Regions from separate parts of the Georgfuchsia toluolica genome, predicted to be linked through region 1. Evidence: predicted binding sites of a transcription regulator. Region 1 holds the regulator's gene; each other region holds the start of a gene.

Region 1 (4,170 bases):
TAATGCCGGGTGAATTGGCGGCAATGATCCCCTCGATCGGGCGACGCAGCCGCTCGGTCGGGTGTTTCTCTGCCCATGCCCACTCGGGAGCGCCAATCACCTGCAAGCGGTCGGGGTGGATCAGGTTGAGGTGCCCGACGATATCGGCCGGCGAACTGCTTTCATGGCCGAGGGTGATGGAGCGATTGAGATCGCCGCAGATATGGGTCAGTGCCAGCTTGTCGCGGCGTTCATCGAACAGCTCGGCGATGGTCAGTTGGCGACGCATTGGTCGATCAGCTCCTTGATGGCCGCTGCGTCATGAGCGGCGGCCAGTTGATCACGGAATGTCTTGCTGGAGAGCATCTGCGCCAGTTCAGACAGCAAATGCAGGTGTTTTTCGGTGGCGGCTTCCGGCACCAGCAGGACGAACAACAGGTTGACCGGCAGTCCGTCGGGAGCATCGAAAGGCACTGCAGCCTTGAGGCGAAACAGGGCGCCCACTGCTTCCTTGAGGCCCTTGATGCGGCCATGCGGAATCGCGATGCCCTGACCGAGGCCGGTTGAAGCAAGTTTTTCCCGCGCGAACAGCGCCTCAAACACCGTCGCCCGGGCGATGCCGTTCTGATTTTCAAACAGCAATCCGGCCTGCTCAAACGCGCGTTTCTTGCTGCTGACGTCAAGATCGATAACGATGTTTGAGACAGGCAGGATTTTCGCGATCTGGTTCATCGGCAGGCGTTGGCCATGAGAAACGGCGCAGTATACCCCGGACAATTCGGCTTATTCCCCGGCTTCTGGTGCGAGCTTGTCGTGCGGATGGTCGGTCACCTTTTCCTTGTGCTTGACCACCTGGCGGACCAGTTTGTCGGCAACCGCGTCGATCGACGCATACAAATCGGCGCCGGTGTCGTAGGCGTGGATGTCCTTGCCTTTCACATGCAGCGTCACCTCGGCCTTCTGCAAGAGTTTTTCTACCGAGAGAATGACGTGGACGCTGATGACGTGATCGAAGTGGCGGATGACGCGATCCAGCTTCGAGGTGGCATAGTCGCGGATGGCAGGCGTGACTTCGATGTGATGTCCGGTGATATTGATGTTCATGATGACTCCCTTAAAGCGACTTGCGCAGGTTAACCGGCGGGATACTCAGGGACTCGCGGTACTTGGCGACGGTGCGCCGCGCCACCACGATTCCCTGCTCGCCGAGGATTTCCGCGATGCGGGCATCCGAGAGCGGCTTGTGGCCGTCCTCGGCGCTCACCAACTGCTTGATCAGCGCCCGGATCGCGGTGCTGGAAGCCGCGCCGCCACTGTCGGTGGCAACGTGACTGCCGAAAAAATATTTGAGTTCAAACGTTCCGCGCGGGCTGGACAGGTATTTCTGCGTCGTCACGCGCGAGATGGTCGATTCGTGCAAGCTGAGGGCATCGGCGATTTCACGCAATGTGAGCGGGCGCATTGCCACTTCGCCGTGATCGAAAAATGCGCGCTGGCGGTCGACGATGGCCTGCGCCACGCGCAGGATGGTGTCGAAGCGCTGCTGCACGTTCTTGATCAGCCACTTCGCTTCCTGCAATTGCCCCGCCAGCCCGCTGCCACGATTGCGCTGCAGGATGTTGGCATACATGCGATTGATGCGCAGGCGCGGCATGGCCTCGCGATTGAGGCTGGCGGTCCATTTGCCGCGCAGCTTCTTGACCATGACATCGGGAGTCACATAGCGCGCCTCGGAGGCCGAATATTGCGCGCCGGGCCGCGGATTGAGCGAAAGAATCAGCGCATGCGCCGCGCGCAGGTCTTCATCGCCGCAGCCGAGCGCCTTGCGGATGCGGGTGAAATCGCGCGCCGCCAGTTGGTCGAGATGATGACTGACAATGGCCAGCGACAGTTCGCGCAGCGGCCTGGTTTCATCGTCAGTATCGAGGTTATGCAATTGCAATTCCAGGCATTCGCGCGGGCTGCGCGCACCGACGCCAGAAGGATCAAGACTCTGGACATGACGCAGGGCAATCCGCAATTCCTCGAGGGCTTCCTCCTCGGACTCGCAAAAGCCCTCCGGCAATACCGCCACCAGATCTTCCAGCGGCTGCGCCAGATAGCCATCCTCATCGAGTGCCTCGACGATGAAGTGCACGAAACCGCGGTCACGATCAGACAGTTGCGTCATGCCCAACTGCGCCAGAAGATGATCGCGCAGGCTGGACACTGCCGTCTGCGTCTCGGCGAAATCGTTGTCCTCGTCGTTGGCATCGCGCGGCGAGCCGCCGGAAAAGCTTTCATTGCTCCAAGGCGTGTCCTCGCCGTCATCGGCGCCATTGTTGGAACTTTCGGCGGGAGGCTGTTCGCTCGATTGCAGCGAGGGCATTGCCTCTTGTGCCGGCACGAAGGCGGCGCCGTCGGTATTGGGCTCGTCACGCTCAAGCAACGGGTTGGCTATCAGGAATTGTTCGATTTCCTGATTGAGATCCAAAGTAGACAACTGCAGCAACCGAATCGACTGCTGCAGCTGCGGCGTCAGGGCCAGGTGTTGGGAAAGTCTGAGTTGTAGCGTCTGTTTCATAACCTGGCGGGGGGAGCACTACATGCGGAAATGCTCGCCCAGATACACCTTTCTTACGTTTTCATTATGGACGATTTCTTCGGGATGACCAGAAGCAAGCACTTCACCGGCATTGATGATCGTGGCGCGATCGCAAATCCCCAGCGTTTCGCGCACGTTATGGTCCGTGATCAGTACGCCGATGCCTCGGTTGCGCAGGAAGCCGATGATTTTCTGGATATCGAGCACGGCAATCGGGTCCACGCCGGCAAAGGGTTCATCGAGCAGGATGAAGCGTGGTTCGGTGGCCAGGGCGCGGGCGATTTCAACACGGCGCCGCTCGCCGCCCGACAGTGAGGCTGCCCGGTTGTCCTTGATGTGGCTGATGTGCAATTCCTGCAGCAATCCATCGAGCCGACCTTCGACTTCCTGCTCGTCGAGGTTCTGCAACTCCAGGATGGCGCGGATGTTGTCGCTCACCGTGAGGCGGCGGAACACCGAGTTTTCCTGCGGCAGGTAGGACAGGCCAAGCCGGGCACGCTGGTGGATCGGCATATGCGTCAATACCGCATCATCTATATGAATGGCGCCGCCATCCGACGCCACCAGGCCGACGATCATGTAGAAGCAGGTGGTCTTGCCGGCGCCGTTGGGGCCGAGCAGACCGACCACTTCGCCGCCGTTGACATCGAAGGACACGTCCTTGACCACCGGATGCGATTTATATTTTTTGTGCAGATTGTGGGCACTCAAGCGTGCTGCCGGTTTTTCTGCCGTCGTGCTTGCTTCTTCCATGGTCACTCTGGATCCTGCCCCTTCAACAAGCGGCGTATGACATCGACGGAAAATCCGCGCGATTGCAGAAACCGCACCTGGCGCGCCCATTCGTGCGGATCCCGCGGCGCAGTGCGGAACTTGCGCTGCCAGATGGCGCGGGCGCGTTCGAGTTCGCCCGGAAGTTCCGCGTTTTCCAAACCTGCGGCGATGGTGTCGGCGTCAACACCTTTGGCGCGCAGCGTCTGTTTGAGCCGGGCAGCACCAAAGCGTGCGCCGTGGCCACGCAGATAGCTGGCCGTTGCACGCTCATCCGAGAGCAAGCCGCAACCGGCGAGATCGGCGAGCACGGCGTCGATTTCGGCGGTCGTGCCTTCGCCTTCAAGTTTTTTGCGCAACTCTGCATGGGTGTGTTCGCGTCGGGCGAGCAGGCGGATCGCCTGCTGGCGCAGTTCCTTCATTCAGTAACGGGCGCGGCTGCCAGGGCGGTGACGCCGACAGCGGCGCGAATCCTGTTCTCGATCTCGGCGGCGATTTCCGGATGATCGTTGAGATACTCGCGCGCGTTGTCCTTGCCCTGCCCGATTTTTTCGCCGTTGTAGGCATACCAGGCGCCGGATTTCTCGACGAACTTGTGTTCGACGCCAAGCTCGACGACCTCGCCCGTGCGCGATATTCCCTCGCCATAGAGAATATCAAAGTGCGCTTCGCGGAACGGCGGTGCCACCTTGTTCTTGACCACCTTGACACGGGTTTCGTTGCCGATGATTTCGTCACCCTTCTTGATCGAACCGGTACGGCGGATATCGAGGCGGATCGTAGCGTAGAACTTCAACGCATTGCCGCCAGTGGTGGTTTCCGGGTTGCCGAACATG
Region 2 (4,170 bases), 170 kb from region 1:
TGCCCCAGCCAGGCGCGCTGCGCCACGGCGAAGAGATTTTCGGCGGCCGGATTCATATGCCTGATGAGTTCGCGCTCATCGAGCACGACGACGGCGGAAGACAGTAGGTCGAGTCCGCTGAATGCCAGCTGCTGGGGCGAGTGTCTCTCGGAAGAGTTCATGGCGCCTTGATCAGCAAAAAGCGAGCCATTTATGTTGCTCGCACGCGCGGTTATTTATTTGAGATTGGAAATCTCGCGCCGCAAGGCATCCAGGTTGCGTTCATGCAGTGCGATACGATCACGGATGGGTTGTGCCTGTTCAACCCCGCCCCGGAAGGCTGTTCGGTAAGCGACTTGCGCGCTTCCTCAAGGTGTTTCTGCTCAGCCGCCAATTCCTGTTCGAGGATGTAGCGGCGATCGCTATCCCGGTTTTTTTGCGTCTCCCCCGCCACCTTGGGAAAGTCTGCGGGAGAGGCCTTGCCGTTGGTGTTGCCGCCCGACTTTGAAGCAGATCTGCTGCTGCGTGTTTCGTCGTGCGACAACACCGTGCATTTGCGATTGTCGGCCTTGTAATTCGTATAAGTGGCATGCCCGAACTCATCCTTGCAGCGATAGAGCGTGCTTGCGCTCGCCCCGATTGGGCTCGTCAACGAAATCATCACCAAGATCTGCAGAGTTGCTTTGAGCATGGGTCGCATGATGCCTGAGGAAGGTGAAGTGTAGGCGAAAAAAAAAGACGGGGCAAACGCCAGGTTTGCCCCGCTTTGAGAAGTGCGAAGTTAGGTTCTAGTGTGAAAAAGTAAAAACGGCGCGCATTGTGACTATCGAGCGCAGCGAGCAAATCGGTAACCCCGCCCCGGGGCGGGATTGGGTGAGGGGCTTCGATTTGTCTTTCGCGCATTTTCATCACCAAGGATGGCGCTGGCGACCATGCGCGTTAGATGCTGTAGTACATCTCGTATTCGAGCGGGTGAGTGGTCATGCGGAAGCGGGTAACCTCTTCCATTCGGAGCTCAATGTAAGCATCGATCATTTCCTTGCTGAACACACCGCCACGGGTCAGGAACTCGTGGTCGTTGGCGAGATAATCGAGCGCCTGCTCGAGGCTGGAGCAGACGGTCGGGATCTTCGCGTCTTCTTCGGGCGGCAGGTCGTACAGGTTCTTGTCGGCGGGATCGCCTGGGTGGATTTTGTTCTGGATGCCATCAAGGCCGGCCATCATCATCGCGGTGAAGGCAAGATAGGGGTTGGCGCCCGGATCAGGGAAGCGCACCTCAATGCGGCGCGCCTTGTCGGACGTGACGTAGGGCACGCGGATCGAAGCGGAGCGGTTGCGGGCCGAGTAAGCCAGCTTGACCGGAGCTTCGAAACCGGGCACCAGACGCTTGTAGGAGTTGGTGAGCGGATTGGTAATGGCGTTCAGGGCGCGGGCGTGCTTGATGATGCCGCCGATGTAATAGAGCGCCATTTCCGACAGGCCGGCGTAGCCGTTGCCCGCAAACAGGTTCTTGCCGCCTTTCCAGATCGACTGGTGCACATGCATGCCGGAACCGTTGTCACCAACGATGGGCTTGGGCATGAAGGTCGCAGTCTTGCCATAGCTGTGGGCCACGTTATGGATGATGTACTTGAGCACCTGAGTGTGGTCGGCGCGTTGCACCAGGGGGCCGAACTTGGTGCCGATTTCGCATTGGCCCGCAGTCGCAACTTCATGGTGGTGCACTTCCACTTCAACGCCGCAGGCTTCCAGCGCCAGACACATCTGGGCACGGATGTCATTCAGGCTGTCGACCGGGGGCACCGGGAAATAGCCACCCTTGACGCCGGGACGGTGACCGACGTTGCCGCCTTCGATCTTCTCGGCCGAAGCCCAGGCGGCTTCTTCCGAGAATACCTTGCAGTAGGAACCGGACATGTCGATCTTCCACTCGACCGAGTCGAAGATGAAGAATTCGGGTTCGGGACCAAAGTAGGCGGTGTCGCCGATGCCGGAAGATTTCAGGTATGCCTCGGCACGCTTGGCGATGGAGCGCGGATCGCGATCATAGCCCTTGCCGTCGGAGGGTTCGACCACGTCACAGGTCAGCACCAGCGTAGTCTCATCCATGAAGGGATCGATGTAAGCGGTGGCGGCATCCGGCATCAGCAGCATGTCCGACGCCTGGATCCCCTTCCAGCCGGCAATCGACGAGCCGTCGAAAGCATGGCCCTCTTCGAATTTCTCCAAGCCGAAAGCCTTGATCGGCACGCCAACGTGCTGTTCCTTGCCGCGGGTGTCGGTAAAGCGAAAGTCGACAAACTTGACTTCCTGTTCCTTGACCAGTTTGAGTACGTCTTGAGGCGTCGTCATTGCGTGTTCTCCTGAACGTGTTTTCGGTTAAGCCGTGAATGGAATGAAAATGCTACGGCTTTTTAGCAGATTTTGTGCCAGAGCACGACAGGCCGCAGGTAATTGTGCCACAAGACGATTTCGCGCGTCATGCCTGCATCAAAGCACCAAAGCAGGGCACATTGGTGTTGTCGGCACTATTTTGGTGCAATTGTATGGTTCAGCGTGATGCTGTGGAACCATTCGTTCTCAGGCAAACATTTGGCGAGACGAGCTTCCAGTTTGCCCAAGTATTCCAGATCGTGCGCCATCCGCACCGATAGAAAAACCTCTGCTTCCACCTGCTGGCCAAGAAAATGGAGCACGATTTTTTCGAATTGTGCGAGATCTTCGCCGAGCATCGACTCCAACTGACCCACCAGCACTTCGCGGCCGGGGAATTTGCCGCCGCGCAGGGACGGATCGAAATCGTTCTCGGCGTCAATGTGCACCATGACGTCAAGTACTTCGGGATGATGGTCGAGCACGCGCTGGCGTGCCGATTCGGCGATGTGATGTCCTTCTGAGACGCTGATGCGCGGCGATACCTGGATATGGGCATCGACCAGGGACTGGTGCCCCATGCGCCGCGTGCGCAACTCATGCAAGCCGCGTACGCCGGGCGTAGCCCTGATGGAGGCGCGAATGCCATCGACTTCGTCCGCGCTGAGGCTGGTGTCGATCAGTTCCAGGATCGCGCTCCAGGCAAAGCCGAGTCCGGACTTGATGACCATGGCACCGACGACGACCGCCGCCAGGGCATCGGCAAAGCGGAACCCCGCCAGCGCTCCGCCGACCCCTGCCGCCACGACCAATGACGACAGCGCATCGGCGCGCGCATGCCAGGCATTCGCCACCAGCATTGGCGAGCGCAGCCGCTGCGCGGCGCGCAGCATGTAGCGGAAAAGCAGTTCCTTGCCGATCAGGGTAACGATGGCCGCCCACATTGCCGCAACACCGACCATAGGCACATTGCCCAGATTCTGCAATCGGCTTGCGGCAGAAAGCAGGATGCCGGCGCCGGTGGCAAACAGAACCAGCCCCAGCATCAGCGATGCCGCCGTTTCGACCCGGCCATGGCCATAGGGATGATCGGCATCGGCCGCCTTGGAACCGCTGCGAATCGCGAACAACACAAATCCGTCGGAGACCACATCCGCCAATGTGTGCATGGCATCCGCCATCAGGCTTTGCGAATGCGCGATAAAGCCGATCACCAACTGCATCGCGGTCAGCACGATGTTAACCACCACGCTGGTCCAGGTAATACGTCGCCCGACGGCAGAACGATCATCGTCGCTGCTGCGCGTGTGATGAAAGTGGGCGTGGTCGTCGCTCATAATGGCAGCTATACTGGAAACCTTGATTTTAGCCTTGCCAACTCTTGTACCGGAGACAAATTCCATGAGCCGACTCGATGACCTACTTGCCGTCGCCAAGAAGCGCGCCAGCGATCTGGGGTTGCCTTATGCGGGCGCATTGACGCCGAAGGAAGTCGCCGAAATTCTGCAACTCGACGAGAGTGCACGCCTGGTTGATGTGCGGACTGCGGCGGAACTGGCCTGGGTTGGACGCGTGCCTGACGCGATCGAGGTCGAGTGGCAGCGTTATCCCGGCGGCGTGCCGAATGCCAGTTTCATCGCCGACCTGCAGCGGGCCACGGGCAGCAACCACGGGGCGCTGTTCTTCATTTGCCGCTCCGGGGCACGTTCCAGCGCCGCCGCCAAGGCCGCCACCGAAGCCGGCATCACGCCATGCTTCAATGTCCTCGAAGGCTTCGAGGGCGACAAGAATGCCGAAGGGCATCGCGGCCGCATCAAC
Region 3 (4,170 bases), 150 kb from region 1:
GATATCGTGGCATTCACCGAGGTCGCCGCCGGAATGACGCCGCTCCAGGTATTCACGATGCTGAACAGCATCTTCTCCGCCTTCGACGAACTGACCGAGAAGTATGGGCTGGAAAAGATCAAGACCATCGGCGATGCCTATATGGTGGCGGGAGGCATCACGGACGGCACGGAGGATCACGCCGACAAGATTGCGGACATGGCGATGGAAATGCGCCATCTGCTGCATCGCGATTTCATGGTTAATTCCTCCCCCCTCAAAATGCGCATCGGCATCGGCAGCGGACCGGTCATCGCCGGCGTGGTGGGCAAGAAAAAATTCATCTACGATTTGTGGGGCGACACCGTCAACATTGCCAGCCGCATCACCGCCGAAGGCGCGCCGAACACGATCCATTGCGACAGCAAGACCTGGCGCCTGCTGCATGAGCGGTTCGAGTTCGAAAAACCGGAAATGATCAATCTAAAAGGCATCAGCAGCATGTCGGTGTACAAGCTGGTCGGGCGAAAAAGTAAGGGCAAGGCTCAAGATACAGGGTTCAAGCTTCTATCTTGAGTCTTGCCTCTTGAACCTTGAATCAGTACCGCAGGCTGAAGAGAACTTTCCCTGGAAGATTGCTGCTTAACACGAGTGCATAACCAGCCATGTTCGCCAGCCGTGCCAACTGGTAAAGGCCGATGCCCAAGCCGTTTTCCGAAGCTAGTGGGCGGAGACAGATATCCCGTGCCAGTTCGTCCGGCAGGGCCGAGCCGCTGTCGCGTACCGACAGGACGGGCTGCGTGCCACGCATGTCGAGCGCTATCACGATGTCGATGTGCGGCTCGACCGCGCGCTTCTCCAGGGCGTTTTGCAGAAGATTTTCGGCGGCACTGGTAAATAATGCAGAGGGAAGCTTGCCGCCCGGGTCGCCGTGCAGTTCAAAGCTAATGTCGCGTCCTTCATAACGCGCGCTCAGTTCGCGCCACCACCTTGTGCCGGTCATCGATTCCTCTTCCCTGGCATCATCAGGCGCACGCAGCTTGTCCAGCGTCTGCTGTAGGCGCTGGGTAATCAGCGGCAGTTGACGGCGCAGCAGAGGTTGGGCCTTGGGATTCGCTTCATCGTCTGCGCTGCCGATTACAAACAGCAGCGAGTGCAGCGATTGCAACAGGTTCTTGACGTCGTGAGTGACACGCGCCCCGGTTTCATGGACGGCCTGCATGTAGGCCATCTCACGCAATTGACGACTGCTTTTTTTCTCGCTGTAAAAACGCGCCACCAATTGGGTCACCAGGTTGAAATGCCACACCATGACCGGCGGCAGTTTCTGCTGAGTTGCCAGTGTCAACGCCAGTTCTCCCTGCCGGAACACGGTTTTCACGCCACCGGCTTCGATACCTGTCCTGGTGTCGGATCGGGCTGCACCGACAGACCACGAACATGCCACCACCCAGGGCAGCTGCTCCACCAGACTATGGCAGGCGCGATCAAGGAAGCGATGCGGATCTTCTTCTTCTTCGGCCAGATCAGCCAGCGAGCGCAACCATTTCTCGAAGGGCAAACCGATGGACAGCATGTAACGCGAGGCAATTGCGCCCAGGCGCGAAAACCCGGCAACCGGATTCCACAGCCAGCTGGCTATCAACAGCATGACGGCGGCGGTAAATATCACGGTTATCAGTGCCTGGATGTAGTCGATCTGCCGCAGCAACATCAATGATGTGCTGCCCAGCACCAGTACCGACAACATGAGGGTGACGAACAGGCTGTACACCAGATCGATGGCTTCACGTTGCGCACCCTGCTCGCTTCCCTCCGGCAACAACACCATGAATACCAGCAGCATCGCCCCACCATAATCCGCCAACCACGACAGCAGCGCTTCGTTCGCCACCGACCCGGGAATGATGCGGGGCAGCACATGAAACAGGAGCATCACGATCAGATAAGACAAGGACATCAGATAGAACCATTTGACCCCGCCCTGGCTGAAGAAAAATATCCGCCCGCCGACAATGCCGCCGAGCAGGATCAGCCACACGACCAGCAGTACCGATGGCGCGTCGAGCAGGGCGATGACGATGCCGATGCCGATCCATACCAGATGCAGCGCGCTCACCCTCGACTGGGCATTGATGAAGGGCTGCCAGAGCAGAAACAGTGCGAAATGCAGCAGCAGCGGCACCCGGTTATAGGGCGGCGGGATGAGGGGCATCAGGCGCAGATGCAACAAGGCGAACATCAACACCAGCAGGAATTGCCGGCGGGATAGGAGCCATTGCACTGCCTTGGGAGAAGAAAAATGATCGCCGCCGCTATTCATGGGCCGATTCTAATCGCGGGGCCGAAATCCCGCCTGAGCGGAGTATGGCCAAATTCATGACACCACCGTCCACAAACCGGACAACTCACGCGGATTAGCGGGCCAATCGCCATCCTAAACAGCATTTCCCGCGTGGCATGGATTCTGCTATATTCCTGCCGGGCAACACCTACAGGAGAAATAAGATGCCTCGCAAACAAGCTGGTTTTACCCTGGTCGAAATCGCCATCGTGCTGGTCATCATCGGCCTGCTGCTGGGCGGGGTGCTCAAGGGGCAGGAGCTGATCAATAGCGCCAAGATCAAGAACGTGATCAATGATTTCACTTCGACTACAACTGCCATCTATGGGTATCAGGATAGATATAAAAGACTCCCAGGAGATGATGAAGGAACGACGCGTTGGACCACCAGCAACGCCGCTTTTGGAACAGGGAAAATCATCGGTGACCATGATGGAGTCATAAACACCGCCGGGGCAGATTGTGTGTTTACCTCTAACTCTGGCGACACTAATGAATGCTATACGTTTTGGGTCGATTTGCGGCAAGCGGGATTCATCACCGGTAATTTGCTGGATGGACCGCCGCAAAACGCCTATAGCGGCGTATTGGGAATCATGAACGGTCAAGATGCATTCCAATCGGCGGCCGGTGCCGGCACTGGCTTCAAGGGCCCCATTATTTGCGAGTCCAATATTCCGGACAAAGCCGCGATTGCCATAGACAACCAACTCGATGACGGTAATCCATCTACAGGCAGCATCAGGGCAGTATTGCAGACCGGGGCTACAACGCCAGCTACACTGGCTCAGATAAATGGGGTAGCCGCTCCTGCAGCGTACGATGAAAAGGGAACGAACTATTACACAATATGTAAATCCCTGTAAAACGGAACAATGTTCAAAAGCCCGCTCCGGCGGGCTTTTTTATTTCCAAGAGAAATAGGGGACAGACCACGATTATTTTCTGATAATTTGAAATTCTCAGGGGTTCCGCCATGCCCCGCCGCACACGGCTATCTCTCCCTGGCACATCATTCAGCGCGGCAACAATCGTTCGGTCTGCTTTTACTCCGAAGGAAACTACCAGTTCTACCTGAACACCCTCAAGGAGTTTGCCGACAATGCTGCGAGCTGCACGCCTATATGCTGATGACCAATCATGTTCATTTGCTCATGACTCCCGAACGCACAACAGCGCCGGGCTGTTGATGAAATGCCTGGGGCAGCGCTACGTTCATACCGTTCGTGTTGAGCTTGTCGAAGCACAATGGCCTTCGACAAGCTCAGGCGGAACGGAATTTATGCTTTGGACTTGCGGACCTTATTATTTCCCCGTCAGCAATCTCTCTTCACTCGCCGTCAGCGCGGTCGGGACGCCCAGCAGCACCACCACGTCGCCTTCGATAAGAATCTCATTCATGCCGCGGCTGCCACTGGCGCCGCGACGGCGTATCGCGGATATCGAGCAGCCCAGCGCATCAAGCTGCAACTCCGTCATGCTCTTGCCGATGGCATGGGCGCCCTGACCGAGGATGATCGAATGCAAACGCGGCTGATCGTCATCGGACAGATGCTCTCCGGTATCGCTGGCGCCGTGGAAGAAGCCACGCAGCAGGCCATACTGTTGTTCTCGAACCTCGCGCAGGCGACGGATGACCTTGTGCATGGGAATGCCGAGCAGGGCTTGTGTATGTGTCGCCAGCATGATGCTGGACTCAAGGGCCTCCGGCACCACCTCGGTCGCCCCGGCGGCGGTGAGACGCGCGACATCGCGCTCTTCGGCCGCCCGCGCGACCACAGGAATTTCCGGCCGCAGTTCGCGCACGTGCGACAGCACTCGCAGTGCAGCTTCGCAATCGGCGAAGG

Evidence for each region. The regulator sigma-54, encoded in region 1, starts transcription at its own class of promoters, with help from an activator protein. The targets are predictions, from matches to a motif close to TGGCACNNTTCCTGCT.
Region 2: the regulator sigma-54 is predicted to act here: its motif matches at 2,396-2,411, upstream of glnA (type I glutamate--ammonia ligase).
Region 3: the regulator sigma-54 is predicted to act here: its motif matches at 2,436-2,451, upstream of K5E80_RS10495 (prepilin-type N-terminal cleavage/methylation domain-containing protein).

Annotation. Positions count from the first base shown of each region.
Region 1 covers NZ_CAJQUM010000001.1:2,381,534-2,385,703, reverse strand. Annotated here, with positions in the region: gene hprK (HPr(Ser) kinase/phosphatase) at 1-268, opposite strand, end outside; gene ptsN (PTS IIA-like nitrogen regulatory protein PtsN) at 253-711, opposite strand; gene hpf (ribosome hibernation-promoting factor, HPF/YfiA family) at 763-1,083, opposite strand; gene K5E80_RS11265 (RNA polymerase factor sigma-54) at 1,094-2,542, opposite strand; gene lptB (LPS export ABC transporter ATP-binding protein) at 2,561-3,316, opposite strand; gene K5E80_RS11255 (regulatory protein RecX) at 3,319-3,756, opposite strand; gene recA (recombinase RecA) at 3,753-4,170, opposite strand, start outside.
Region 2 covers NZ_CAJQUM010000001.1:2,548,243-2,552,412, reverse strand. Annotated here, with positions in the region: gene glnL (nitrogen regulation protein NR(II)) at 1-161, opposite strand, end outside; gene K5E80_RS12125 (hypothetical protein) at 212-631, opposite strand; gene glnA (type I glutamate--ammonia ligase) at 919-2,331, opposite strand; gene K5E80_RS12115 (cation diffusion facilitator family transporter) at 2,508-3,689, opposite strand; gene K5E80_RS12110 (rhodanese-like domain-containing protein) at 3,754-4,170, shown strand, end outside.
Region 3 covers NZ_CAJQUM010000001.1:2,231,244-2,235,413, reverse strand. Annotated here, with positions in the region: gene K5E80_RS10505 (adenylate/guanylate cyclase domain-containing protein) at 1-555, shown strand, start outside; gene K5E80_RS10500 (ATP-binding protein) at 578-2,302, opposite strand; gene K5E80_RS10495 (prepilin-type N-terminal cleavage/methylation domain-containing protein) at 2,488-3,189, shown strand; gene K5E80_RS10490 (monovalent cation:proton antiporter family protein) at 3,629-4,170, opposite strand, start outside.